2 regions of the Desemzia sp. FAM 23990 genome follow, and region 2 is predicted to be linked to the other one. Evidence: predicted binding sites of a transcription regulator. Region 2 holds the regulator's gene; the other holds the start of a gene.
The links. Region 2 encodes Rex, which represses fermentation and respiration genes when NADH is low (regulators of the CRP and FNR family bind a similar motif). Its sites were predicted from a motif close to TTGTGAANTANTTCACAA; they were not measured.
Positions count from the first base shown of each region.

Region 1: ACEN4I_RS04050 (formate/nitrite transporter family protein) is a predicted target of Rex. The motif match lies at 7,880-7,897, and genes of this name have one in related genera.

Region 1 is NZ_JBGQQW010000007.1:13,518-28,892, forward strand. It holds gene ACEN4I_RS04015 (glycoside hydrolase family 1 protein) at 1-693, opposite strand, end outside; gene ACEN4I_RS04020 (PTS sugar transporter subunit IIC) at 712-2,010, opposite strand; gene ACEN4I_RS04025 (alpha/beta hydrolase) at 2,181-2,987, opposite strand; gene ACEN4I_RS04030 (ROK family protein) at 2,989-3,900, opposite strand; gene ACEN4I_RS04035 (PTS sugar transporter subunit IIC) at 3,967-5,313, opposite strand; gene ACEN4I_RS04040 (glycoside hydrolase family 1 protein) at 5,362-6,798, opposite strand; gene ACEN4I_RS04045 (MurR/RpiR family transcriptional regulator) at 6,928-7,671, opposite strand; gene ACEN4I_RS04050 (formate/nitrite transporter family protein) at 8,097-8,945, shown strand; gene ACEN4I_RS04055 (flavodoxin) at 9,049-9,501, shown strand; gene ACEN4I_RS04060 (TetR/AcrR family transcriptional regulator) at 9,538-10,089, opposite strand; gene ACEN4I_RS04065 (aminopeptidase) at 10,610-11,848, shown strand; gene ACEN4I_RS04070 (carbohydrate ABC transporter permease) at 11,993-12,838, opposite strand; gene ACEN4I_RS04075 (carbohydrate ABC transporter permease) at 12,828-13,748, opposite strand; gene ACEN4I_RS04080 (ABC transporter substrate-binding protein) at 13,868-15,184, opposite strand.
Region 2 is NZ_JBGQQW010000012.1:5,722-21,096, forward strand. It holds gene ACEN4I_RS06280 (hydroxymethylglutaryl-CoA reductase, degradative) at 603-1,895, shown strand; gene ACEN4I_RS06285 (hydroxymethylglutaryl-CoA synthase) at 2,008-3,180, opposite strand; gene ACEN4I_RS06290 (acetyl-CoA C-acetyltransferase) at 3,411-4,601, shown strand; gene ACEN4I_RS06295 (DUF378 domain-containing protein) at 5,011-5,223, shown strand; gene groL (chaperonin GroEL) at 5,367-6,989, opposite strand; gene groES (co-chaperone GroES) at 7,044-7,328, opposite strand; gene ACEN4I_RS06310 (CPBP family intramembrane glutamic endopeptidase) at 7,668-8,324, shown strand; gene ACEN4I_RS06315 (DUF4305 domain-containing protein) at 8,359-8,562, shown strand; gene ACEN4I_RS06320 (redox-sensing transcriptional repressor Rex) at 8,582-9,253, opposite strand; gene ACEN4I_RS06325 (ABC-F family ATP-binding cassette domain-containing protein) at 9,555-11,513, shown strand; gene ACEN4I_RS06330 (nucleoside hydrolase) at 12,322-13,266, opposite strand; gene ACEN4I_RS06335 (BMP family protein) at 13,314-14,390, opposite strand; gene tsaD (tRNA (adenosine(37)-N6)-threonylcarbamoyltransferase complex transferase subunit TsaD) at 14,625-15,375, opposite strand, start outside.

The DNA.
Region 1 (15,375 bases), on a different contig from region 2:
ACGTGGATACGTCACTTCTGGATTCAAAACGACACCGATTTCTCCATCGTATTTTTTTCGGTGGTACAATTCGACCACTTTTGCTGTAGCTAAAACTTTGTGGTGATTCCATTGCATCCATTTGCGCGTATCTTGTTCATGGGGGTAACGGATCGCGTCTAAATACACACGTGTTTGGATTACGATCGGTTCGTTGAATGTAAACCAGCTCTTTACTCGATCAGCGTACCGTTCAAAGGCGATTTCGGCGTAACCGACAAATAATTCAACGACTTTTTTCGAACTCCAACCATCGTACTTTTCCTGTAAGGTAGTCGGCAATTCATAATGTTCCAGACACAACATCGGTTCAACACCAGCATCCAGTAAAGTATCAATCAAGTCGCTCACGTGTTGTGCATACTCTTCATCTACTTCAAAAGTTTCATAATTGGTAAAGAAGCGAGACCAATTGATAGAGGTCCGGTAATGAGTCAAGCCGATCTCTTTCATGTAGGCAACGTCTTCTGCGTATCGTTCATAAAAGTTTGTCGCTACCCCTGGTCCGTATCCATCATGCCAAACGTGGCGTTCATTCTTGTACCACGTATCTAAGTAGGAATCTTGTCCTTCTTTTTTGCCTTTCCAGCCTTCTGTTTGCCATGCGGATGATGCTGCTCCAACGATAAAATCTTCTGGTATTGTTTTAATCACGAAATCTCTCCTCTAAGTTTAGTCTGCTACTGCTTTTGTCACATTTGAAGCTTTTACAAATGGCAAGTAAATCAAAGTCGCCACAACGATACAAATCAACTGTGTCGCAACAGCTCCAAGACTACCTGCTGTTGCAAGGTAAGCACTGATGATTGGTGGCGTTGTCCATGGAATCATCACGACTGCTGGTCCTGCAAATCCAATAGCTGTTGCAAAATAGCCAATGACTCCAGTAACTAAAGGCGTAATAATAAATGGAATCGCCATTACCGGGTTTAACATGATGGGTAATCCAAAAATCATTGGTTCGTTAATATTGAACAATCCTGGTGCTAGCGATAATTTAGAAATAGAACGGTAGTCTTCACGCTTACTGACAATGAAAATAGCAATCAGTAATCCAAAAGTCACACCAGATCCACCAATACTCATATAGATATCCCAGAAAGGCATGTTGATAATATTTGGAATAGCTTCTCCAGCTTCAAAAGCAGCTGTATTTTCTGCGATTGCAGCTAATAAAATCGGTTCACGGATTGGTTTGATGATTTGATTCCCATGAATCCCTATCACCCAAAAAACTTGAGAAACAAACATCAGCAATAATATGCCCGGTAGTCCCGAAACCAAGTTGGACAACGGTTCTTGAACAATCGTATAAATAATGTCATATAGTGACATTCCTGTAACAGCCAATACAATAAATCCTAATGTAGCGATAGCTGTGATAGTCAAAATAGTAGGAATCAATGCTGAGAAGCTGGCAGAAACATTAGATGGCACAGAGTCCGGCATATGAATGGTTAATTTGTCTTGTCTCTGCAACCAGCTAAATAATTCAATCGATAAAATAGCAATAAACATTCCTAAAAATAAACCTGAACTATTCGTGTACTGTTTAGCAATTACGTCTACTACAGCAACCGGCTCTTCATTGACTAAGGCATCAATTGTTTTGGGGATAACGGCTATGTAACTGATAACAGCTAGTAATCCGGGAAAAAAACCTTTTAAGTTGTTTAGCTTCCCTAGCTCCATCCCAATTAAAAACACTGCACTGATTGTCAAAAAATTTAACGTTGCATAGCTGATTGAATCAGTGATCGGTTTTAAATTCTCCAAAAATCCAAAACCGTTAACAGCGGCTAGACCACTCGTAGTTCCAAATACCATATTTGAAACCAAAGTGGCAAATGCACCAGTGATAATGACTGGCAATAACATCGTAAAAGCATTTTTGATCGCAATAATGTATTTGTAACTGTTTACCTTAGCTGCAAAATTCCCTAGCCACATGACCCATTTACTATCTTCCATTCTTTCTTCCTCCTTTGTATCTTTTTTACATTTTTATTGTAACCCCTTTCAAAATAACTGTAAAGAGATGTGTATTAATTTGTAAATACAAATTAATACACATCTTAAAAAAAGAGCCGTTGTGGTCAACTATCCATTGACCACAACGGCTCTTCCCAATTCTTTAATGATTACTTTTCCGCATTCCCATACAGCCATTCCAGTCCTTGTTCAATACTGGTATTCCAATAATCCCAGTTATGGACGCCTGGGGCTTCAATACATTCATGTGCATAATCGTGTTCTCTTAAGAAGCAATGGAAACTTCTTTGTTCGTCAATCAAGCTATCTTCCGTCCCGCAAGATAAATAGAGTCTTGGATTGCCCTCTTTTGATTCAAAAACTTTTACCGCTAATTCTTCGATATCCATATCATCAGGTAAAGCGGCTGTGGTCTCTCCCTTAATCAACGTTTGGTACCGCCGAGAGATTGGCTGGTCAAAAACAATATCTGAAGATGAGCGTTTTGTAAAAATTTTACTTGAGAACGCTAAAATATTGCCGAACGTTTTGGGGTAGTAGAAACCATTTCTCAGCGCCCCATAACCACCCATCGATAATCCGCCAATCGTTGTATCTTCTCTTTTATCCGACAAATGAAATAATTTGCGGGTCTCATGAACAAATTCTTCTCCGATAAATTTTCCAAAATGATCTCCATTCGGCTGGTCCACATAGAAACTATTCTGTCCATCTGGCATAAAGATAGCGATGTGGTATTTTATCGCCAGTTCGGCGATTCGTGTGTTGTGCAGCCAGTCTTCATGATTTCCGTCCCATCCATGCAATAAATACACCGTTTTTAAAGGCTCATCTTTATTGTCAGATTCAGCATTCTCAGGTTCATAAATTGAACGAGTGGTTGTAGGAATAATGGCAGTGAAGCTGACTTTTCTGATTAATTCCTTTGATTGAAAAGATCCGGTTAAAATAGCCATCTTATTTCTCCTCTACTGGTTTGATTGTTTGTTGCTGTGCAGCAAAATAATAGGCTCCTAAGATTCCAGCATCGTTCAAATAGCGGCATGGTTCAATTGGAACATTAAAATCAGTCACCCAACGCTCATCAACGTGTTTCATTTGTGCTTGAATCCTTGGAATTAGTTCAGGGTTGGCACTAACACCGCCGCCAATTAATAGTTTATCAGGATTTAAAGTGCAAGCTAAATTATAGATTCCCACACATATCCACTGTACCCATTCAGTTAAAAGTGCTTCCACTGCTGGGTTTTTTCGAGCAGCTTCAAAAACAGCTTCACCTGTTACGTGTTCCGTACTGCTTATGCCTAGAAGCTGCTTATACCGTTTGACGAGAACGCGAGTAGAAAATATATCGTGCATGGTAGCATGCGGCTGCTGTTGATAGTTGATTCGGGAATGGCCATATTCACCAGCTTTAAAACTGGCTCCCCGAAAGAGACTTCCGTTTAAAAACAAAGCTGTTCCGATTCCGGTGCCAATGGTCATGACGATAAAGTTATCAATCCCTTGAGCACTTCCTGAATACCGCTCAGCTAAAGCTGCACAGTTAGCATCATTTTCGATATAAATCGGCAGCGTGATTTTTTCACTCAGTAACTCGATCAAATTCATGTGATCCAAATAAACTAAAGCCCCCGCTCTTTCAGCGTATCCCGTTTCAGGATTGATGTACCCTGGCATACTGATGGCGACTGCATTCACTTCATAATCGAGAGCAAATTGGTTTACGATCGCTGCTATCTCTTGTTGGAACGCATCTTTTTGATAAGGGGTCTCTACTTTATCTTGCTGCAAGATCTCTCCAATATTTGACACTAAGGCATACTTGATATACGTTCCGCCGATGTCGAAGCAAACTGTATTCATCATTTTATCTCCTTTTTCGTCAAAAAACTATCCGCCTCCATAAATCAGAGGCAGATAGTTTTTCAAATTTTAAGCGTTTGCGCTTGTAGTGTCTTGTGCGTTATCCATTTCTTCCATTTTTACAGCTGCTCTATTTGTTGCCATAACAAACGGCATGTAAGTCAGAACGGAAACTCCTAGACACAAGAGCCCCACGCCTAATGCTCCCCAACTTCCTCCGGTACCCAAGAACGGAATCAATGGTCCTGGCGTCGTCCATGGGACCGAGTAACCAATAGGCGGTATAATTTCACTAACTGTAAAGAAATACCCGATTAAAATATTGATGATTGGTGTGAATACAAAAGGAATGATCATAATTGGATTCAACACAATTGGAAGTCCAAATACAACGGGCTCATTGATGTTAAACAAACCTGGAGCAATGGATAATTTAGCAATATTACGGTAGTCTTTTCGTTTTGACACTAAGAAAATAGCAATCAACAAACCAAGTGTCATCCCGCTACCACCATAATTACCAAAACCATCATTCATAGAACCCCAGTTGATTGGGTAAGGAACACCCCAAGTCGTTCCTTTTTCAGCAATGTAATTTAAATTTTCAATTCCCATTGGTGAGAAGATAGGATCACGGATAGCTGCAATGGTGTTAGGACCATGAATTCCCAATACCCATAACAAGTTGGAAACAAGTGCCAAAATAATAACGGCAAAAACGTTTCCTCCGATATTTGTTAATGGTGCTTGAATCAATGAGTAAATCAATTCATTAATTCCATCTGGGAAAAATAGTGCCACAACGTAATTTACAATAGAGAAGAGCATTAAAATCAAAATAATCGGAATCAACACTGAGAAAGAACGAGCAACAGCCGGCGGAACTTGCTCTGGCATTTTAATTTTCAATCGTTTGTTCAATGAAAGACGACTAAAAATTTCACCAACCAGTAATCCAACAATCATCGCTACAAACAACCCTTGTGCACCGATGAATTGAGTTGTTAAGTAATTTGCGCCTTCCACATTTTGATAAGGCGGATACAAGATAAAGAATGTAGCGATAGCTGTTAATCCACCTAACAATGAATCTTGTTTATATGTTTCAGTTAAGTTCCGAGCAATCATAAAGACGATGAAAATAGACAATACGTCATTGGTTCCTCGAACAACCGGTGCAAAAATATTTTGTGCTTCTGCTAAATTAGGAAAAATACTGTCTAAATTTAGCAGAGATGCGATAAAGCCATCTGGTGATAAGACCGCAAAATTTAATAGTAAAATCAATGAACCTGCCATTGTTAATGGAAAAGCTAAAATAAATGCATCTCGGATCGCTCCGATATGGCGTTGACTGTTTAACTTGATTGATAAAGGCACTAAAGTCTTCTCTAAAACGCTTTCAAATTTATCCATAAACCCCATTTGGTTTCCTCCAATAAATCAAATTGTTTTGAGCATGTTTTAATCTGTTAATCCATTCGCATCAATAACCTCTTTATACCAAAAATAACTATCTTTTTTGTATCGTTTGAGTTCTTTTTCATCGTTTTCTTCACGGTCTACATAAACGAAACCATACCGTTTTTGGTAACCGTTCAGCCAGCTCAACAAATCTGTGTAACTCCATGTACAGTACCCTAATACATCTACTCCATCAGAAATCGTTTCTTGAATGGCTTTGACGTGGGCTTTTAAATAATCAATTCGATATGTATCGTGAATCGAACCGTCTTCTTCTAATGTATCGTATTCACCCAGTCCATTTTCCGTAATTAATATCGGCAAGTCATAACGACTGTCGATACGGCGCATAGCAATGCGTAAACCAGTCGGATCAATGTCCCAATCCCAGTTGGTTTTTTCTACATAAGGATTATCCGTTCCTTTGTACAATCCTGGAATCCCACCTGCTTCAGTAGACCCTTTTTCTCCGGTAGTATTCATTTTTCCTTCGCCAACACCATCTAAAGGATTGAATTCAACTGTGGAGCTGCGGTAATAGTTTAAGCCCATAAAGTCTGGCTTGCCACTTGCCAACATTTCATAGTCCCCAGTTTCGATTGTAGGTGCCCAGTTATTTTCTTCTAACCATTTCAACGCTAGTTTAGGATATTTCCCAAATACATAAATGTCCATCCAGAAATGGGCATTGAACGTTTCGTTATTGTCCGCTGCCAATTGGTTTTCTGGTCTAGAATCTAGTGCATACGTTGGACCATAAGCAAAACTCGGACCAATTTTCCCAGAAATCCCTAATTCACGGAAAGCCTGAATGACAGAAGCATTCGCTAAGTTTGCAATGTGATTGGCTTCATAAAAGCGTTTTGGATCTTTTACATCTGGCGGATGGCTTCCCATCATATAACCATGCGATGTAAACACATTTTGCTCATTTAACGTCACCCAGTAGTTTACTTTTCCATTAAAGCGTTTAAATAAGATCGTTGCATAACGAGTAAAATCTGCAATTACTTGACGAGATTCCCAGCCCTTGTATTTATCTTGTAAAGCTTGTGGGATATCCCAATGGTATAGTGTAACGATTGGTTCAATATTGTGTGCCAACAGTTCATCAATCAAATTTTCATAAAATTGAATCCCCTCTTCATTTATTTCCCCATCTCCATCTGGAATCACACGACTCCAAGCTACCGAAAAACGGTAAGCTTTCAACCCTTGTTCTGCCATCAATCGTACGTCTTCCTTGTAACGATGATAATGATCTACTGCCACCTCCCCAGTGGTTCCTTTAAATGTTTTGCCGGGAATCTTAACAAATTCATCCCAGACAGAAAGTCCTTTTCCGTCTTCTTCCATCGCACCTTCTACTTGATAGGCAGCCGAAGCCGATCCCCACAGAAAGTTTTCCGGAAAAGGCGTTAACTGTTTGTGTTCCATTTCCTCACCTCTTTTTCTTTTCTTACACTTTTTATTGTAACCGTTTTTTTACATAACACAATAACCTTTTCACAAAAAGAATCCGGTTTCAGTTTTTTGAAATATATTTCAATATTGAAACAATACGTTTCATTCTTTTCGTTTACGCTTCGTGTAATTTTTTCGTGCTAAAGTCTCTAGTAGATAAGTAACGGGCACTTGAGAAGTAATATTCACTTCTTTTCCCACCAATTCCGGCGTGAGATGATAAGCTAAATTCACATCCGAATTTTTAGCTAATGTATTTCCCGAAGTATTGGTAATGCTGATAATCTTACTGCCTTGTTCTTTTAAGGCTTCCATTTGTTCAAGAACTTGTTCCGTTTCTCCTGAGACCGATAAAATGATAGCAGCTGATTCTGTAAAATCTTCACTGGCGTTTTTTATGGGGTAAAATGGATCTTTTACGAAAAAGGTTCGTTTCCCTAAATTAATAAATTGTCGAGAACCATATTCTGCTAGAATTCCGGATGTCCCAATACCGAAAAAAATGACCAATCCGGATTTATGTATTAGTTCAACGGCCTTGTCTAACTGCTGATTGTAATCTTTGGTTAGTGTTCGGTTAAAAAATTCATCTACAATTTCTTTTGTATCAAATACTGGTTGTTGCTGATTTTGTTTCGTCTGACGGCGAACTTCTGACTTAAACTCTGCAAAACTTTCATACCCGCTTTTTTTCAGCAAACGAACTACGGATGCTGGAGAAACATGAGCTGCTTCCGCCAAATCGCGAATACGCATGTAATAAATCTCTTCCTTATGCTGCAGGATGTAATCATAAATAACGCGGTCTGTTTCTGTAAATGATTTAATAGCTTCAAAATTGAACACACTCTTTCCCCCTGTTCTCTCTTATCAATCTTTTTTATTTTAACACAAGTCTTTGTCCCTCACTATCATTCATCATGGAGCTTTCAACCTTGATGTTCAAACGCTAATCTTCATCATGGAGCTTCCCTCCTTGATGTTCAACGATTTAATCAAAATCTAGTCTTGCGCATAAGAATCATACTCTCTTAATTTTTTGGGAAATGTGTATTAGTAAAGGAATTCACAATAAAAAAGCCGAAACAAATGCAGTCGAAGCCTTCTCTTTTATGTTAGTTTTTTAAGGTCTTTTCTTCTTATTCAAAGTTATTCTAAAATAATTCACATTTCAAACATTATCTATAATCAAAGAATTTCTTTTTAATTTAAAATAATGTATGATAAACATTGTGAATTAAATCATTTGATTAAATTGGAGATGAAAATAAGTGGAAGAAAAGGTAGCTGAAGCATCTGTAGGGCAAAGTAAAAATATAGTAGAAGGTTTTTCAACTGGTATGATGGGCGACATCGAAAAAAGCATCTTAAAAAAAGCAGACTTGTTTGATAAGAGCATCGGTCGTTATATTATGCGAGCCATGTTAGCGTGTTTTTACTTAACGTTGGGTACTGGGATCGCAGTCGGTATGGGAAATTCTATTGAACATTTAACACCAGGATGGGGTAAATTCGGGTATGCCTTTATGTTCACTTGGTCATTAGTCATGATCATTTATTTGAATGGTGAATTGGGTACTTCTAATATGATGTATATGACAACTGCTGTACATCGAAAAGTTCTTCCTTGGAAAAAAGCATTGAGTATTTTGGGTACTTGCATTCTTTTTAATGCTGTTGGAGCTATTATGATTAGCTGGGCCTTATCTTATACAGGTGTCTTCCATGATGTTGCCATAGACCACTACTTAATCACTGCTGTTTCAGGCAAATTGGCTAAAGCACCCTTACAAATATTTGTTGAGGGGATATTTGCAAATATGGTCGTGAATATAGCTTTCTTTGTTACTATGCGAATGAAAGATGATGCAGGAAAAGTATTAGCTATTGTATTTCTGATCTTTATTTTTGCTTTTCTCGGTTTTGAACACGTTATTGCCAACTTTTCTTCTTTCTCTCTGGCATTTTTTGCCAGCGGTGGAAATGTTCCGGGAATGACAATTGCTGCTGTTGTAACAAATATCTTTTTTGCGACATTAGGAAATTATGTTGGTGGTGGTTTAATAATGGGCCTAAACTATTCATGGTTGAACAATGGGAAAACGCGTTATGCCGATTAAACCTCATTTGTCATTGAGTTCCTTGTGTTCTTTCTGATTGGTACTGCTCCTCAAAATTTGGTATACTATTTTGAGAATCTAACCGTAAAGGAATGAAAAAAACGTGACCAGTGCTATGATTGTTTATGCGAGTTTAACGGGGAATACCGCTCAATGTGTCGATATTGTTGAGGAAACATTACAAGAACTAGGTGTAGAGGTTCAGGTAGAAGAAAGTATGCAAGCTGATCCCGAAGATTTTTTGGATGTAGACTTGTGTCTGGTTGCTACTTATACTTACGGAACGGATGCGAATTTGCCCGATGAAATCGTGGACTTTTATGAGGAATTAGCTGATGTAAATTTAACGGGGAAAATTTTTGGGACTTTCGGTTCTGGAGATACCTTTTATGAAAAATTTTGTCAATCAGTCGATGATTTTACAGAACAACTTAAGGCAGCTGGAGCAGTTCAGGGTGCCGAAAGTGTCAAAGTTGATTTAGATCCCGAAGAAGCAGATATCGAAAAGTTAAACGCCTTTGCCAAAGCTCTAGTCGAAAAAGTAAATGCTCAATAAAAAAACCTCAACGTCAAAAACGTTGAGGTTTTTTATTTAGATTACTTTTAAGCAACCTTTAAAGGATTGTTTTAAATAACCGATTAATTCTTCTTCATTAAAAGGAATCAATTCTTGAGCAATTAGAGATGCTAGTCCATGCACACTAGCCCAAAATAAGCTGAAGAATTTTTCTTTTTCGCTTTTGGACAATTCCTTAGTTTTTTCATCATTTTCAAATGAATCTAACACCACGTCATGAGAAATAGCAAAAATTTGCTCAGCATCTAAGCGATTTTCCAAATACAGCGCCTTAAAAAATACAGACTCTTCTTTTGCAAAGTACAGATAATTCAAAGCATCATTAAGAACAGGTTTTTCTATTCTTTCTTGGACATAAATCGTTTCCGTCAAATGAGCTTTTATTCTTACCAATAATTCTTTTTTCAAGTCATCCATATTTTTGAATTCCAAGTAAATCGGTTGCGTAGAACAGTTCATTTCTTTTGCAATATTGCGTGCAGTAAATCCATCAAACCCCTCAGTTCTGACAACTTCATAAGCTGTATCCAGAATGCTGGACTTCATAATGGTCTTTTTTCTTGCCATATCTTTCACCTCTAAATTCTTTAAACTCTTACGAAACAGTTATAGTTCCGGATGCAGTATTACCTTCTGGTTATAATACCTATGAAAAAAAGTTCTTAAACGATAGAGAAAGCAGTCTACAAATCAATAGCTTTTCAACTTAAAAAACTAAAGTCCATTATTCTTTCTAAAGCGATCAAGAAATCTACCAATAATCTCTTTTAAATTTTCATTTTCAACTACTTATGAATGCCACAAAAGCACAAGGTTTATTGTATCACTTGTACATCTATAAAAACAAGTTGCTTCCCAATATAACGAAAGTTTTTCTTTAGAAAGTCAACCTTTCTCTATTCATATTATAACATAGTGTGTTCCACTAAAATACCGGAAAGACTTTCAAACACGCATTCGTTACAACATTGTAATCTGTTGAAATTTTTTTGTTAGCAAATTGTGTTTTGTTATTTGCGTATGCTATGATATGAAAGTGCAGTATGAATATCAACGAATATGAAATAAAATCAGGAGGAATAAAAATATGGTATTACCAAATTTCGAAGAAAACTTACAAAAATATGCTCGTGCGATTGTAGAATCGGGAGTAAATGTATCAAAGGGGCATACAGTCGTTTTATCTATTGATGTAGACCAAGCTTCACTTGCTCGTATGATTACAAAAGAAGCTTATGCTTTAGGAGCTACAGAAGTCATTGTCAAATGGGCAGATGACGTGGTAAACCGTGAAGTCATGATGAACACACCAGTGGAACGTCTGACAGATATTCCACAATACAAAATCGATGAGTCTTTAGACCACATTGCTAAAGGGGCTAGCCGTATCAGCGTTCGCTCTTCTGACCCAGATGCTCTAGCAGGAATTGATGCAGAAAAAATCGCTGCTTATCAATCTGCAGCTGGTAAAGCCATGATCGAACAACGTAAAGCTACTCAAGCCAACAAAGTGAGCTGGGTCGTTGCTGCAGCTTCAGGCGCTAAATGGGCAGCTAAAGTCTTCCCAGAATTAGACACTACGGAAGAACAAGTAGATGCTTTATGGGATGCTATCTTCAAAGCCGTTCATATTTACGATGAAGATCCTATAGCAACTTGGAACGAAAAAGATGTGACTTTAGAAACAAAAGCTGAAGAATTGAACGCGCAACAATTTACAGCTTTACACTACACCGCTCCAGGAACTGACTTAACGGTTGGATTACCTGCTGGCCACCGTTGGGAAGGTGCTGGAAGCTTAAATGCTCGCGGAGAACGTTTCATGGCAAATATGCCGACTGAAGAAGTTTTTACTGCTCCAGACGCTAATCGTGTGGATGGTGTAGTTCGCAGTACAAAACCATTAAGCTATGCTGGAACTACTATCTTAGATATGGAATTCCATTTCAAAGATGGAAAAGTGACGGACGTAACTGCAGCTCAAGGTGAAGAAACTTTGAAACGCTTAGTCGAAACAGATGAAGGAGCTGCACGTTTGGGTGAAGTGGCGTTGGTACCTAACCAATCTCCAATTTCTCAATCTGGCTTAACTTTCTTCAATACTTTATTTGACGAAAATGCTTCAAACCACTTAGCATTGGGATCAGGTTACGCATTCAATATCATTGGCGGAACTGAAATGTCAGAAGAAGAATTGGAAGCAGCCGGTTTAAACCGCTCTACTGTTCATGTAGACTTTATGATTGGTTCTAAAGACATGAATATCGATGGTATCAAAGCAGACGGTTCAACTGTTCCTGTTTTCCGTAACGGTGAATGGGCATAATTTTTTAAGTAAATAAGATAAACCAGCCATCCGACATTATCGTTCGGATGGCTGGTTTTTTGTATGGAGAGATAAATTCATGCTCTTTTTTTAACATCTCGGCTACAAAACCTTCAATACAAGCAATTGAAACTTATGGTGTTTCTATCCTTTTACTCCACCTTCTACTAAATTTTTCTTAATGAATCGTTCAGATAAAGCATACATGATGACTACAGGTAATGCAGTCAGTAAGGAAGCAGCCATCATTCTCCCCCAAACATAATCAGGAGTCGCAAACAAGCTGTTTAACCCTACTGTTAAGGTGAAGAATTCTGAACTGGAAACAAATATAGAAGCAAACAAATAATCGTTCCAAGCAACCATAAAGGCATACACGAAAACAGATGCAATTCCTGATATCGCCAGTGGAATAGTAATATAAAAGACGATCTGTACACGCGTCAATCCATCGATCATTGCTGCTTCTTCAATACTTTTAGGAATCGTATCAAAATAACTTTTCAGCATAAAAATAGATGTTGGCAACGTTTGTACGATCATCACAATAATGATCGATGTTCGTGTGTTGTATAGTCCCAGCGATGAAATGATTTTAAATAAAGGGACCACCAATAGAATTCCTGAAAACATGTACACAGTATAAAAAGCTGAATTCATTGTGGATTTAAATTTGAAATTTAATTTCGACATGGCATATGCTCCAAAAATCCCGATAAATACAGAGATGAATGCTGCTAGGAAAGAAACGATCATACTGTTTTTAAAATACGTTAAAAACGGAAATAAAGACGGGTTAAAAACATCTTGGTAATGTTCCAGCGTTACTACTTCAGGCAGTATAGTTGGATTATAAGAGATCGCTTCATTAGTCGGTTTCAACGATGTCATCAACATGATGAAAAACGGAAACAGAGATATAACTAAGATCAGCACTAGTAAGATATAAAACAACGTTCGGCTCAGCATGTTTTTTCTTTTACGTTTCATTTGTGACATCCACCTTTCTACGTGAGAAGAAAATAACTGTAAACAAAATAACAAAAAGAACTACAGAGATGGCGGCTGCTTGTCCCATGTCATTTTGAGAAAAAGCTTGCTCATATAAGTAAACCCCAATCACATCCACTTGTTTAGTTAACAAATAAACATCATTAAACATATAGAATGTCCAAATCGTTCTCAATGTCACGATGGTGATCAATACAGGTCGAATGGCAGGTAAAGTAATGTTCACAAATTTCTGCCAAGCATTTGCTCCATCGATTTCAGCGGCTTCATATAGCGTTTCATCCATTGTCTGCAATATCGCCAAAAAGGAAATAAATGCATATGGAAAGTAACGCCAAATCGCAAAAATAGTGACCAATGCAAAACTTGATGCAGGATTGTCAAACCATAACGGAGCTTTATCTAAGATACCTGTTACATCGACCAGCCAATGATTGATGATGCCATAAGTATTGTTAAACATGTATTGCCATGCAAATACTAGCGAGATAGACGGCGTAACATAAGATAAAATAATGATCGAACGCGACAATTTCCGAAACTTGAATTCTCGATTAAACAACATCGCTACTCCCAAACCAAGAATAGTACTTCCGACAACTGTTAAGGCTGTATACAATACAGTTACACCAAGTGATCGATAAAAATCTGGATCAGTCAATATCGTTTGATAATTTTCTAGACCTAAAAAAATCTCATCCAAATTTGGATTCAAAGGTACATCAAAGAAACTGATACGGATATTTTCAATCATGGGATACAAAACCAGCCCAGCTAATAAGATGATCGTTGGCAGTAAAAATGCCAATGCGATTTTTGAGTCACCTGTTCTGCGTTTAAATTTTTTATTTTTCATATGTGTTTCTGTTGAATTTTGGGGCGGTTTCATTTCTCTCACTTCCTTAATAAAATACTAATTTTTCCTAGTTTATTGTTATTTCTGGAAAAATGACCAAGTAAGCTCGTCTCCCTTACTTGGCCACGCTACGCTTATTTATGGAGTTAGCCTTATTCTGGCATAACATCTTCGATTGTCGATTGAGCTCGTTCTATTGCTTCATCAATACTTGCGTCTCCGACTGTAATTTGATTGATCAACGTACCGATCGCATTAGATCCAGTGATCGCTCCCATATGAGTGAAGTTTTGTCCCTCAACTAAACCAAAAACTTGAATAGCATCAAATGAACCGGCGATTTCTGTCGACAGCTCTCCAAAGGCTTGAACTACTTCATTATTTTGATATTCTTCACTATTAGTTACTTCATCACTGACAGGCTGTGCGCCTCCTGGAGACATCAGTACCCATTCAGTCATATTTTCTGGTTCAGACATAAATGCAATAAAGGCTTCTGCAGCATCTTTTTCTGCTTGTTCAAGTCCTCCCGAAATCGTCAATGCTGTAACAGACCCATAAACAGCTTCACTTTCTTCGGTTGGAATAATGAAACCAATATCGCTTGGATCACCATTTTCATAGATACCAGGTAAAATATATGTTGAGTACAACGCCATTGCTGCACTTCCATTTGAGAAGGCATCGTTTACTTGTGTGGTATCATTTGAACCAGGCATAGTGTATTCAGCTAATTGTTGGTACATTTCAAGTGCTTCACGCATTTCTGATGTATCTAAGTCCAGATTTCCTTCATTATCTAAAATATTGGCATTATTTGATAAAGCAAATTGCGAGAATCCTTGTTCTGAAAATGGTCCTTCAACTGTTGGCAACGCAATACCATATTGATTATTGGCTGTATCTGTCAGTTGTTCAGCTGCTGATAATAATTCTTCCCAATTAGCAGGCTCCTCGATTCCGGCTTCTTCAAGTTTTGATTGGCTGTACCAAATCCCTTGCACCCATCCGCTTAATGGAACTCCCAAGTAGCCTTCTCCATCTTCACTGCTCAATAAATTCAATGCGCCTTCGTAATAACTTTGTGGACCAATATCTTCCACCAACTGAGTAGTGGCCTCTACATCGATCAGCTGTTCATTTGCCATTGTTTTTGCAAAATCTTGCCCTACTTCAATGACTGCCGGCAACTCCCCTGCTTGAGCTAAAGTAACTACGTTCGTATTGTATTGCCCTTCTTCTACCGGAACAGTTTCTACTGTTACGCCTTCATTTTCTTCTTCAAATCGGTCGATCATTCCTTCGATGACCGTTAAACGTTCTTGTTCTACAGAAGAGGTCATAAATTGAATCGTTACATCTCCTGATCCGTCTCCTCCTTCTTCAGTATTATCTGTATTATTGCCACATGCAGCCAAAACTCCTAACGTTAAACTGCTCATAAGTAAAAAGGCTTTCTTTTTCGACATTTGAATCCCTCCAATTTGTGATGTGATTGAAATGATGTGTGGTATTACAAAAAGGTGAGCTTATGCGGAATGATGCAGGTTCAGAAACAAGTAAGAGCTTACATTTATTTTAACAAATGCCTCTTGTTTCTCCTACTAATACGATTTTAGAAAACTCAATACACACGCAAAGAAGCTGAGACAACATTAGT
Region 2 (15,375 bases):
GTAGCTAAGGATTTTGAAGAGTTATTGTGCTTAAGCAGGTAAAGTAACCTCTCAAAGTGCTTGGCTTTTTTTCGCATCGTTGCACTAGTTAGCAGGGAGAGGTTAATTCATCATTCTAGAAGGATTCCTGCTTTTTTTGTTAGCTAGGCTTTTGCTATCTAACAATTGCTGCTGATTTCTAGTTCTTTTGTAAATTAACCCCGCTCTATTTAATGATAGAATACTGATTCCCAGTTCATTTGTGAGCTAACGCCTCTCTATCTAATAATTGAATCCTATTTCCCAGTTCTATTGTGAACTAACCCCGTTCTATCTAATAATTGAACCCCTATTTCCCGGTCCTTTTATGAGTTAACTCCTCTCTATCTCATAAAAGAAACCTGATTACCGATTATTCTATGAGCTAATCCCCATCTATCTAATAATCCCATCTAATTTATCTGCTCTTTTATTAACTACACCAACACTATCATTTAAACCTATAGCTTTGTCATAACTACCTCATCAATTGACTTGTTTTTTAAACTAATTTTCTTTACTGGTGCTTAGTTTTTTTGAATGTGCTACTATAAATCTATACACATCACTGTTCAAAGGAGATTATGATGGACTACTCGTATTTAAATAAGTTTTATGCTAAAACTAAATCTAGCCGTATCTCTGCTTTAAGACAAGCTGGAGTTTTATCTGCCGAAGAAAAAAGTCAGTTGGAATCAGGGTTGCATTTGTCCAATGACGTAGCGGACAATATGATTGAAAACCAGCTGGCCACTTATGAATTGCCTTACGGAGTTGCTTTAAACTTTTTGATTGATGGCAAAGAATATGTGGTTCCGATGGCAATCGAAGAACCTTCTGTGATTGCCGCTGCCAGTTCAGCTGCGAAAATCGTCAAGCACACTGGTGGTTTTACAACGACTACGACTGATCGGACAATGATCGGTCAGGTGGCTTTGAAGAATCCCCCACACATAACGGAAACTCTTCAATTGCTTGCTGAAAAAGAAGCTGAGATCTTACAGATAGCTAATGAAGCTCACCCTTCTATTGTGAAACGCGGGGGCGGAGCCGTAAAACTAGACATTCGCCATATTAAAGCTGACGAACTAGAATATGCGCCTGAATTTATTGTGCTTCATTTGCATGTTAAAACCTTAGAAGCCATGGGAGCCAATATTATCAATACGATGATGGAAGGCATTATTCCTTACGTAGAGGATTTGGCGCAGAGCCGGGCACTGATGGGGATTCTTTCCAATTATGCGACAGAATGTCTGGCAACTGCTACTTGCCGCATTCCAGTTGAGCAGTTGCAAAAAGGAAAGTTTAGCGGCGAAGAAGTGCGTGACCGCATCATTGACGCTTACCAATTTGCTTATGCGGATCCTTATCGTGCTGTGACGCACAACAAAGGCATTATGAATGGAATTGATGGCGTTATTATTGCTTCCGGGAATGACTGGCGCGCTATTTCTGCTGGTATCCATGCATATGCCTCCAGAAGTGGTCAGTATCGTTCATTGACCAAATGGGAGAAAGCGAAAAATGGCGACTTGTTAGGGAGTTTGACGCTTCCTTTACCCATCGGAACAGTTGGTGGTTCAATCTCATTCCATCCAGCCGCTAAAATGACCAAAACTATTTTGCACTATGAAAATGCAGCTGAATTGGAATCAATCATCGTGTCTGTTGGCTTGGCTCAAAATCTAGCGGCTGTCAAAGCACTCGTCACAGACGGCATTCAAAAAGGACATATGGGATTGCAGTCTCGCTCTTTGGCTATCAGTGCAGGCGCTAAAGGCGAAGAAATCAACTGGTTGTCGCGTAAATTAAAACAAGCTGAAAACATGAATTTAGCCACTGCTGAGAAATTGTTAAAAGAATACCGTCAATAAAAAGAGGAGCTGTCTCTAAATTCAAGTAGGATTAGATGTTTTAGGGTCTGCTTCATAAACTGAATCTCAAAAAAGGCAGCCCCTGTTTATTTTGGGATTGCCTTTTTTGAGATTATCTGCTTTTATTGACATACACTCTCTTATGCTCTTTGATTCCCGCAACACAAATCATTGCTGGGTCTTTTTCGATATCCAGTTGTAGATTTGATCCATCTACTGGCAATGTTTCACTAAAAATCGCTTCATACTTTTCAATCGAAACTTCTTCTCGTTCCGCAAATAAATTCTTATGATCCGCTTCTGCTAAAGCATTTCTGAATTCCGATTGAAGTATTCCAGTAAAGAATTCACCAACTGCTCCAGAACCATAACTAAACAATCCAATTCGATCTCCAGCTTTTAAGCTGACGTCCTGTTCCAGTAACGAAATCAAACTCAAATACAATGAACCTGTATAGATATTTCCAACACTTTTGTTGTACACCGTACTCTTTTGGTAATGGTTCGTTAACCGTTTTTGATCTTCTTCAGTACCTTCATCAAATATTTCCCGCATCGCTTTCATACCCATTTTTGTATAAGGCAAATGGAAACACAGGGCTTCAAAATCCGCTATCGTCATATCTAATTGTGATTTGAATTGTTCCCAGGTGTTTAAAAAGAAAGCAATGTACTGTTCGTTTGAAAATTTGCCGTCTACATAAGCGGTATCCGAATAAGTTGGTCTCCAAAAATCCATGATATCATTTGTCAGATAAGCACTTTGGTCGCCTAAACTTAAAATACGAGGGTCAGCACTAATGACCATTGCTACAGCTCCGGCTCCTTGAGTTACTTCTCCTGAAGTTCTCAAGCCGTATCTAGAAATATCTGAACCTAATACCAATACCTGACTCTCTGGATTCAAAGCAATATGCCCTTTAGCTAACTGGATTCCTGCTGTAGCTCCATAACAGGCTTGTTTGATTTCAATCGAACGAGCGCTGGATTGAATGCCCAGCAAATCATGCACATAAACAGCTCCTGATTTAGAGCTATCGACTCCTGATTCTGTACCAAAAATAACCAAATCGATTTTTTCCAAATTTTCTTTATCTAATATTCTTAAGGCTGCATTTGCAGCTAATGTTACTGAATCTTGAGTAACCGGTGAAACGGCCATTTGTTCCTGTCCGATACCAATCGTGTATTTTGCTGGATCCACTCCTCGAGCTTCTGCCAACTTCTCCATATCAATAAATGTATGAGGTGTATAAAAACCAATTTTATCTATCCCTATATTCAAGTTGATCTCCCCTTTTATTCGTAATCAATTGCTCTCCGAATCTTCTCCATCTTTAACGATAAAACAACTTTCTTGAAAACACAACTGAGACAAATGAAATTTAACAATAACTTATGAAATTGGGCAAAATGATAGTTTTAAGGAAATCTTATAGTGTATTCGGCTCAGTTTATCGTAAAATAGACGTATCAATACTTAATCGTATAAAAATTAGTTGGAGGAGATCAATTATGGAAGAAGTAGTAATTGTCAGTGCAGTCCGTACACCAATCGGGTCTTTAGGAGGTCAATTTAAAGATACTTCAGCTGTTCAACTGGGCACCGTGGCTGCTACAGAAGTCTTACACCGCTCTCATTTGCAGCCGGAAGATGTGGACTCAGTGATTTTTGGTAATGTCTTACAGGCAGGTTTGGGACAAAACCCTGCACGCCAAATCTCTATTCATTCTGGAATTCCCAATACTATCCCTGCTATGACGGTAAATGAAATGTGCGGTTCAGGATTAAAAGCTGTTATTTTAGCCAGCCAAGCTATTCAAGTTGGAGATGCCAAAGTCGTGTTGGCTGGTGGAACAGAAAATATGTCTCAAGCTCCTTATTTATTAAAAAATCAACGTTTTGGCAGCAAATTAGGCGATACCAACTCCGTCGACAGCTTGGTACATGATGGTCTGACAGATGCTTTCAATCAGCAGCATATGGGAATCACAGCTGAAAATGTGGCTGAACGGTATCATGTGAGCCGTAAAGAACAAGACCAATTTGCCTTGGATTCACAAATCAAAACCGCAACAGCTCAAGAAAATGACTGGTTCAAGGATGAGATCGTTCCAGTATCTGTCCAAATAAAACGTGAAACACAACTCATCTCAGACGATGAATATCCTCGCAAAGAAACAACCATAGAAAAATTGCAAAAACTACGTCCGGCTTTTAAAAAAGAGGGAACCGTAACAGCTGGAAATGCTTCAGGCATTAACGACGGTGCAGCCGCAATCTTGCTGATGGCTAAAACTGAAGCTGAAAAACGAAACATCCCTTATTTAGCAACGATCAAAGGGTATTCAGAAGTGGGAACCGATCCTGAAATCATGGGTTATGCACCATATACTGCTGTTCAAAAAGTATTTGAAAAAACGAATTTCACAAAAGAAGACATCGATTTATATGAATTCAATGAAGCTTTTGCTTCCCAAAGCATTGCTTTGGTGCGCGATTTAGAACTTCCTACTGAGAAAGTCAATATCCATGGCGGTGCTATCGCATTAGGACACCCAATCGGCGCCTCGGGCTCACGCATTTTAGTCACTCTTTTAAATGCGATGAAACAAAACAACAAAAAGCGCGGCCTAGCCACACTATGCGTAGGAGGCGGAATAGGCATCGCAATGATTATTGAGAGCGCGGAACAAGGCGTTTAGCCTATCGAATATAAAGGTTCTACAATATTTGACGTTGGTAAGTAAAAAAAACTTAATTCTAAACCTTTTAGAAGCTCATTCCTAGAAATTTATGGAGGACTATGGGGTTGGTTGTAGCCATGAAAAAGGAAGCAATGGGAATTACTTAGCGTTAGGCTTTAGCCGTTACGCTAAGTTTGAAGCTTGCAAGCCTTGAGATGTGGCTTTCAGCTCAAGGCGTTCCCATGGCTTTCCATAAGCAACACCATAGGCCGGAGGAAATTTCTTTACCAACGCTAGAAGATGAAGAGCCAATATAAAACACCTTTAACTGTTAGATATTCTTCTAATCAATTCATTGGACAATCAACAGTATCCCTGTTATTTTTAGAGTGATTTAAAAGTCATACTAAACAGGGAGGGATACCGGATGAAAACTCTAGACAGTATTGCTTTAGCTTTATTGATCGTTGGTGGTTTGAATTGGTTGTTGGTTGGACTTTTTGAATTTGACTTAGTAGCTACTTTATTTGGCGGACAAGACACTCTCTTATCTAAAATTGTGTATATCATCGTTGGTCTATGTGCTTTATACTGCTTGAAATTTTTTGGATTACTATCCAGAGATAACCATAAACACTAAAATTCTCGTATATTCTAACATTGGTAAAGAAATGAATTTTTACTTACCAACGTTAAATAGTGGAGAACTGAAAATAATCGAAAAAAACAAGGGAGTGAGGCTTTTGCCTCACTCCCTTGTTCAATAATCTTAAAATAACTTTCTTACATCATACCGCCCATGCTTGGGTCCATTCCTGGAGCTGCTGGTGCTGCTGGTTCTGGATGATCTGCTACTACGGCTTCAGTCGTTAACAATAATGCCGCTACACTTGCAGCATTTTGTAGAGCTGAACGAGTCACTTTAGTTGGGTCTGTAATTCCAGCCTCAATCATGTTTACCCATTCGTCTGTTGCCGCATTGTATCCAACACCTGGTTCAGCAGTTTTCATTTTTTCAACAATTACTGAACCTTCCATTCCTGCATTTGCAGCGATTTGGCGAATTGGCTCTTCTAACGCACGAACAACGATTTTCACACCTGTTGCAACGTCGCCTACAGCTTCAATTTCAGCAACTTTGCTTTGAACGTTGATATAAGCAGTCCCACCACCAGCGATGATTCCTTCTTCAACAGCTGCACGTGCTGCATTCAAAGCATCTTCAATACGTAATTTACGTTCTCTTAATTCAGTTTCTGTTGCAGCACCCACACGAATAACGGCAACTCCACCAGCTAATTTTGCAATACGTTCTTGTAATTTTTCTTTGTCAAATTCAGAAGTTGTTTCTTCTGCTTGAGCTCTCAATAATGCTACACGTTGGCTGATCGTATCTGTTGAACCAGCGCCTTCTACAATAGTTGTCGCATCTTTAGTAACAGCCACTTTACTTGCATGTCCTAATTGTTCTACTGTAGTATCTTTCAATTCAAGACCTAGGTCTTCTGTGATTACAGTACCACCAGTTAAAATAGCAATGTCTTCTAACATCGCTTTACGACGATCCCCAAATCCAGGAGCTTTAACAGCTGCAACATTGAAGGTACCGCGTAATTTGTTCAAGACTAATGTAGGCAATGCTTCGCCATCAATATCTTCAGCAATAATCAACAACGGACGACCTTGTTGCAAGATTTGTTCCAATAATGGAAGAATATCTTGAATGTTTGAGATTTTTTTATCGGTAATCAAAATGTATGGATTTTCTAAGTTAGCTTCCATTTTATCGTTATCTGTAACCATGTATTGTGACAAGTATCCACGATCAAATTGCATACCTTCTACAACATCTAGTTCAGTTTCGATTCCTTTAGATTCTTCGATCGTGATAACACCATCGTTGCCCACTTTTTCCATAGCGTCTGCTAATAAAGCACCGATTTCTGGATCTCCTGAAGAGATAGAAGCGATTTGTGAAATGGATTCTTTTGTTTCCACTTTACGAGAAACAGCTAATAATTCCTTAACAGCTACTTTAGTGGCTAATTCAATTCCAGCTCGAATCCCTACCGGGTTTGCGCCTGCAGTAACGTTTTTCATTCCTTCGCGAACAATCGCTTGGGTTAAAACAGTGGCAGTAGTTGTACCATCACCAGCTGTATCATTGGTTTTTGAAGCTACTTCAGAAACTAATTGAGCTCCCATGTTTTCAAAGCGGTCTTCTAATTCGATTTCTTTTGCGATCGTCACTCCATCATTAGTGATTAATGGCGAACCGTAAGATTTGTCTAAAACTACATTTCTTCCTTTGGGTCCAAGTGTTACTTTAACAGTATCTGCTAATTTATCTACTCCACGTAATAATGCAGCACGTGCGTCTTCAGAAAATTTAATATCTTTAGTCATTTTCTTTCACCTCATCAGATTGATTTTTATTCGTGTACATGTCTTTATTTACGTTTAGTCTACGATTGCGATGATATCGCTCTCTTTGATCACTAAATATTCAGTACCATCATACTTCACTTCAGAACCAGCGTATTTTTCGAAAAATACTGTATTTCCAACGACAACTGAAAGCTCAGCTTTTGTTCCGTTATCGAGTATACGCCCAGCACCAACAGCAACTACTTCACCAGTTTGTGGTTTTTCTTTTGCTGTACCAGCCAAAACGATACCACTTGCTGTTGTTTCTTCTTCTTTTGTGACTTTAATGATGACACGATCTCCTAAAGGTCTTAACACGTAAATCCCTCCAATTATAGTTTTTCTTTGTTAGCACTCACTCTAAAAGAGTGCTAAATCACTTCTTCATCATATCAAACTGTAAAAATTTTGCAAGTATTTTTTACTCTTGAAAAAGAAAAAGAGTGCCCTTTTATTTAAGAAAGAAATACTTCAAGAAGAAAGCAAAAATTGCTTTAGTGGTATGAGACTTATGTTATACTGTTTATTGAACATCTTTTTTTAAAACTGTTTTACGTCCAAATGCAGTACCATTACAAAGGTGCATTGCTCACTTTATATAGTCTTGTTCTTTTTTAGTGCAACTGTAAATAATTACTTAAAGAAGGTTTTAAACACATGAAGAATTTAATTAAGTCTCCATATGCAAAAATCATTCTCATCTATATTATAGCTCAATTTTTCCCAGTGATAGTGTTGTTTTTTGTACCAGCTAAAGCTGTAGCAGACGCCAGCATTTATGGTACTATCGCCGGTTTCGTGATTGGAGCTATCCTAATGTTTATCGTTAATCATCGGTCTACATTTGATAATAGTCTAGAGAAAACGCCCAGCAATTCTAAAAAATCGATTATTTTTTGGGGAGTAGGAGGAATGTTTTTAGCTTTTGTTGGTCAATACTTAGCTGTATTTATCGAAACATTCTTGCTCAATACACCTTTAGGGTCACAAAACACTGCAGAGCTCGTTTTCACTGTGAATAAATACCCTATTTTCTTGATTCTAGTAGCTATCTTTGGTCCTATTATGGAAGAGTTTGTATTTAGGAAAGCTATCTTTGGTTATCTTTATGACATTACTGGAGGAATCGGTGCTGCTGTGATCAGTTCATTGATATTTGCCTTTATTCACTTTGATGGTCATTACTTGCTTTATTCGATTATGGGATTTGTTTTCTGCTATTTGTACTGGAAAACAAAATCGATTGCTGCTCCAATTATTGCTCACGCTTTAATGAATGCTACCGTTACAGTAGCTAACTTATGGCTATACTAATAGTGTTTATAGTAGAAAGGAACTTTTAACGTTCATGAAAAAAAGAGATTTTATTATTCAAATTGTTTTCAATTATGTTCTTGCAGCTATTTTTATCTGGTTTGCAACTGACTACGTTGGTGAATTTGGTTGGGGATTCTTCTCTATCATTTTTGTATTGTTTGCCACACGAGATGTGGTAAGAGCTACGAAGATTTTACAAATCTATCTCAAACTAAAAAAAGGCAACAAACCGTAAATAGGTTTGTTGCTTTTTTTTAATCTAATAGCAATAAAGTATCATCACTGTCTGAGTCTGCTTTATAGTGATCGATAAAATAGATAAGAGTCTGCAATTCATTCGCTAAATCCACGTTTTGTACTCGAACTTCTTCTGGTACGGAAATACGAATCGGTGTAAAGTTCAGTATTCCTTTAACGCCAGCTTCAACGAGATTATTTGCAGCATCTTGAGCTGCTGAAGTAGGCACAGTCAGCATAACTACATCGATTTGTTGCATTTTCAACTGTTGTACCATGTCTTCCATTGGATAAACCGGTACTCCAGATTGAATCGTTCCTACAATATCCTTGTTGATATCAAAGGCAGCACTGATGCGCATGTTGTTCCCTTGATGGAAATTGTAATTTAATAAAGCATGTCCTAAGTTACCCACACCAATTAATGCCACGTTCGTTAGTCGGTCTTGTTTCAATGTTTTACTGAAAAAATGCATCAGCGTTTCAACATCGTAACCATAACCTCTTTTTCCTAGAGCCCCGAAATATGAAAAATCGCGTCGAATCGTAGCGCTATCTACTTTCACAGCTTCACTTAATTCAGTTGATGACACACGTTCTTTTCCATCTTCATGCAAATACCGTAAATATCTATAATAAATCGGTAATCTCTTTGCCGTTGCTTTAGGTATTGTATTAGTTGAACTCATCGTTCACTTCACTCACTTTCTTTTATTCAAAATTCACAATATTCGTTAACAAATGATTTGTTTCACAAATTGTCGAGTTTCACATAATAAGATTATAACATCTTCTTATTAAATTGCCAGCTTTTTTAAACGGTCATTTCCTTTTTTTTTTACACTTATTTTCCTATCCATACAAAATTCACAAAGAATATTGTGAACCGGCTTTCTTTTTGTTAGTACTGCCTTCCAGACACTCTCCCACTTAAAGACAGAATATGCTAAACTAAGTGAAAGAGCAGAGATAAGAAATGAGGACAACAAAATGATTCTATTACAAGCTCAACACGTCGCACGTTATTTTGGTGCAGATGTGTTGTTTGAGAATATTTATTTAGAAGTACAAGAAAATTCACGTATTGCCCTTGTGGGACGAAACGGTGCCGGCAAATCAACTCTGTTAAAAATCATCGCAGATATTGAACCTCCGGATGCTGGACAGATTTCAAAAGGAAAACAAGTGACTATCGGCTACTTAGCACAAAATACTGGCCTTGATTCTACTCAATCCATTTGGGATGAAATGTTGGAAGTTTTTCAATATGTGATCCAATTAGAAAAGAAAATGCGTCATACCGAAGAAATGTTAGGGGATCCTTCTTTATTAGCCGACGAGGAACTCTATCATGAAACCTTAAAACAGTATGATCAAATGCAGCACGATTTTCGAGAGCAAAATGGTTATGGTTATGAAGCAGAGATCCGCTCTGTTTTACATGGTTTCCGCTTTTTTGAAGAGGATTATGCTAAATCCATCAATCAACTCTCAGGTGGCCAAAAAACGCGTTTAGCTTTAGCGAAATTATTGCTGCAAAAAAAAGACTTATTGATTTTAGATGAGCCTACCAATCATTTGGATATCGAAACATTAAACTGGTTAGAGAACTACCTGCAAACTTATACTGGTGCGTTGCTGATCGTTTCTCATGACCGTTATTTCTTAGATAAAGTAGTTAACGAAGTCTATGACTTAAGCCGTCAAAAAATGCACCATTATAAAGGAAATTATAGTAAATATTTAGACTTGAAAGCGGCACAACTTGAAAAAGAATGGAAAGAATTTGAGAAACAGCAAAAAGAAATTGCCAAGTTAGAAGATTTTGTAAACCGCAACTTAGTCCGCGCTTCTACTACCAAACGTGCTCAGAGCCGTCGGAAACAATTGGAAAAAATAGACCGTTTAGATAAACCTCAAGGTGAAGAAAAATCAGCTACATTCAGTTTCCACCCTGCCAAAGAAAGCGGAAATGTCGTAATGTCATTACAAAACGGAGCTATCGGATATGACCAAACGATTTTATCTGAACCGATCAATATGGATATCCGAAAATACGATGCTATAGCTTTAGTCGGACCAAACGGTGTGGGAAAATCCACGCTGCTGAAATCCTTACTCGAAGAACTCCCTCTTATGAAAGGTGAAAAGCGATACGGAACAAATGTGGAAGTTGGCTATTACGATCAAGAACAAGCTGAATTGCATTCTTCTAAATCTGTATTGGCCGAACTTTGGGATGAACACCCTACTACTCCCGAAAAAGACATCCGATCTATTTTAGGCAGCTTTTTATTTTCTGGAGAAGATGTTGAAAAAGCCGTCACTTCTTTAAGCGGTGGAGAAAAAGCTCGTTTGGCATTAGCCAAATTGTCTATGAATCAAGACAACTTCTTAATTCTGGATGAACCTACAAACCATTTAGACATAGATAGTAAAGAAGTACTTGAAAATGCGTTGATTGATTTCGACGGCACACTGCTTTTTGTTTCTCATGACCGCTATTTCATCAATCGGATTGCGTCTAAAGTAATTGAACTATCTGCAGAAGGAAGCACAGCTTACTTAGGCGATTATGATTACTATCTAGAAAAAAAAGCTGAGCAAGAAGAATTGAAACGACTTGCAGATGAAGAAGCACAGGGAACGGAAAACAGTTCTGGGAAAGATTCCGCTTCTACCGCCCCTTCAAAAAAACGTGAAATCAATAAAGAAAATCAAAAATTGGTTCGACAGCTGACCCGTCGAATAGAAGCCATTGAACAGGAAACTTCTGAATTGGAGCCTAGTATCGAAAATTTAGAAACTGAATTGACCAAACCAGAAGTCTATGAAGATCATTTAAAAGTCCAAGAAATCAATGATAAACTTCAACTGTTGAATGAACAGTATGAAACACTCATGGAAGAATGGGAAGAAACGACGTTAGCTCTTGAAGAACTAATCTAAGAAGTCCTTTAAATAAGAAGCTCGGGTTGGCTTGGTGCCCTAATAGTTAGAGTTCTTATTATACAGCTGATTGGCTGGTTTGAGTTCGGTTGAATACCGGACTCAAACCAGCCAATCTTACTTTTTATGTTCAATCTCAATTCTTCATCAAGGCGGTTTTACTCTTGATGTTCAATCTCAATTCTTTATCAAGGCGGTTTTAACCTTGATGTTCAATCTCAATTCCTCATCAAGGCGGTTTTAACCTTGATGTTCAAGCCTCTTTCTTCATCAAGACGGTTTTACTCTTGATGTTCAATCTCAATTCTTCATCAAGGCGGTTTTAACCTTGATGTTCAAGCCTCTTTCTTCATCAAGACGGTTTTACTCTTGATGTTCAATCTCAATTCTTCATCAAGGCGGTTTTAACCTTGATGTTCAAACCTCTTTCTTCATCAAGACGATTTTACTCTTGATGTTCAATCTCAATTCTTCATCAAGACGGTTTTACTCTTGATGTTCAATCTCAATTCTTCATCAAGACGGTTTTACTCTTGATGTTCAATCTCAATTCTTCATCAAGACGGTTTTACTCTTGATGTTCAATCTCAATTCTTCATCAAGGCGGTTTTAACCTTGATGTTCAAGCCTCTTTCTTCATCAAGACAACTTCAACCTTGATGTTCAAGCCTCTTTCTTCATCAAGACAACTTTAACCTTGATGTTCAAACTCACTTCAAAATACACCCTTTACTCCGCCACAGAAAAAGCAACCCCCACAAAAAATTAGATTTCACTCTAACTTGGAGGTCGCTGCTTCTTTTTCTATCTAAATAGCTTTTAAAACATCTAATAAACTGGCTTTAAATTTGTCTCTATCTACTTCTTCACACACACGCACATTCGGTGTTTTGCCGGTAAAGTTTGAGACATCCACTAAATCGTAGCCTCTGGTCAGCTCACCATGTACTTCAATATCTACATAATACATATCAGAGCCTGTCATGATACTTTCATCTGCAGCTATAGCAACGAGTAATGTATCAGGGTGAGTAATCCCGTCTAACTTATGAATTTCTTGATCATAACGTATAACTGCACTATTTACATCCATGTAAAATTTAGATCCTGCTGTTCCTAGCGCTTGAATCTCCGTTTGGTCCTCTTTTTTCATTACGGAATGTTTTTTACACATATCCCAGCCCACCATAGTGATAGGAACACCAGAATGCATGACAATTCTGGCAGCTTCTGGATCTACATAGAAATTATACTCTGCTGCTGCCGTAATATTTCCTAACGTATTGTTTAAACCTCCCATAATATAAAGATGAGGGATGTCTTTAACAATTGTAGGATCTTTTTTGATGGCCATCGCAATATTGGTTAGAGGAGCAATCGCCAATAAAGAGATCTCGCCGGGGTTTGCTTTGACTGTATCAATAATGAAATCAACAGCGTGTTCTTTTTCAGGACGTTGTTCGGTTTTTTCAAAATAAGAATCGCCCATGCCATATTTCCCATGAATATCCTCAATCGTAATATGCTTCTCTACTCCAACTGCCATAATGGGTCTTTCATAGCCTTTGTATACCGGCACATGGTAGTCAGATTTTGCCATTTGAACTGTGTAAAGCGCATTTTCTACTTCTTGTTCAAAGTCGACATTCCCTCCAGCCACCGTTACTCCTTCAACTTTAAAGTAGTGCAGCGCTGTTAGAATAGCTATTGTATCGTCTCCAGCTGTATCTGTATCAATAATGACTCTTTTCATCGTTTCCTCCTGCAAATGTCTTCAAATTTGTACCCGTTCGCATGCCTTTATTCTGGCGCAGTCACTTCATCAGGATTTGTCGGTACAACAATGTCCCCATTGATAATTTGCTCTTTGAATTCTTCAACAGCTGTCCAGACCTCTTCGCTCAAATTGCCTCGTGTCATATAGATAGCCTCTTCTTTCAGTCCTAATTGAGTGATTTTACCTCCTGGGAAATTGCCTTCCATTGTATCATGCGCAACTGATTTGATAGCTGTTCCTAAACCTTTAATGGAAGACGTTAATGTTAAATTACCGCCTCCATAGTTCCCTTCTTCTGTTTGATCACGATCACTACCGATGACCCAAATTTGCTCATCCGGGTTGGCATTCATACGATCTCTTGCTTCAGAAAAGACACCATTACCAGCATCTCCTGCTCCTTGGTAAATCACATCGATTCCGTTAGAATACATTCCTGCGGCAATTTGTCTGGCTTTTGATGTATCTGCAAAAGAGCCGACATACTCTACTTGAACTTCAACACTTGGATCCGCTGCCTGAACTCCTGCTAAAAAGCCGGCTTCAAATCGATCTAAAACTTCACTTTCTTGTCCAGCTACAAATCCGATTTTCCCTGTTTCAGTTGATAGTGCAGCAGAAACTCCTGCTAGGAATGCATTTTCTTGATCTTTAAAAAGAACTGAAGCTACATTATCAAGTCCTTCTATACTATCATCGGTAATCACAAATTGCTGCTCAGGATTGCCTGCAGCAATTTCTTTAATAGAATCTTTTAATTTAAATCCAACACCAAAAATGATATCAAAGTCATTCATGATGGCTTGATTTAAGTTGGGTATGTATTCTGAATCTTCATTAGAAGCAATGTACGCATAGTTCTCACCTTCAAGACCATTTGTTTCTTCCCCCCACTCAATCATACCTTCCCATGCAGATTGGTTAAAGGAACCATCATCAACTCCACCACTGTCAGTTACCATCACAATGGAATAATCGCTCGTTTCTATAGATTCTGTGCTGCCGTTATCTGTTGCTTCTGTTTCGTTTCCACAAGCTGCAAGCATTAATCCCGAAACTAATCCGAATGACATTATTCCTGTTACTTTTCTTTTATTCACACTCTTTACCCCCAAAGTTTTTTGTTTCGTATGATCTTTCATGAACACATCTTACAACAAAAAAATAAGCAAAGATTTAAAAACTTTACATTTCTAATCGTATTATAATTTATAGTTCGTGTTTTAAACTTAAAATAAAATAAAAAGTCCTTTTTATTAATATAAATACAAAGAATCCGAAAGTTAGAATAACAAACATTTCTAACTTCCGGATGATTTATTTTTTATTGAGAATCAGCCTAACAATAGACCAGGTTTTGCATTCAACTCGTATCCTGCAAATTGATGTTTAGTCAGTTCCACAAATCCCGCAGCCCCTATCATAGCGGCATTATCTCCACATAGAGAGAGTGGCGGAATAACCAACTCTACTTCAGGAAGTTCTTCTTTCATAGCTTTCATAAGAGCTTCTCTCAAACCTTTATTAGCTGCTACACCGCCTGCTAAAAGAAGCTGTTTGACACGATATTCTTTAGCAGCTCGCAGAGTTTTTGTGACCAATACTTCGACCACACTAGCTTGGAAGCTAGCCGCTAAATCATTGTTATTCAATTCTTCCCCTTTTTGTTGAGCGTTATGCACTTTATTGATAAAAGCACTTTTCAGTCCGCTGAAACTAAAATCATAATTATCTTCTTTGATCATAGCTCTTGGAAAATTGTAAACGTCTTGGCCTTCATGGGCCATTTGATCGATAGCTTTCCCACCCGGATACGGCAGTCCTAGAACACGGCCGATTTTGTCATACGCTTCTCCGGCTGCGTCATCTCGGGTTTCGCCTACAATTTCGTAAGAACCGTCTTCAGCCATATAAACCAATTCAGTATGCCCACCGCTTACTACAAGCGCCATTAGTGGGAATCTCATAGTGTGCACAAATTTATTGGCATAGATGTGACCGGCCATATGATTGACAGCGATTAAAGGTAATTTGTGTGCGTAAGCAATTGCTTTGGCAGCATTTACTCCGATCAATAAAGCACCA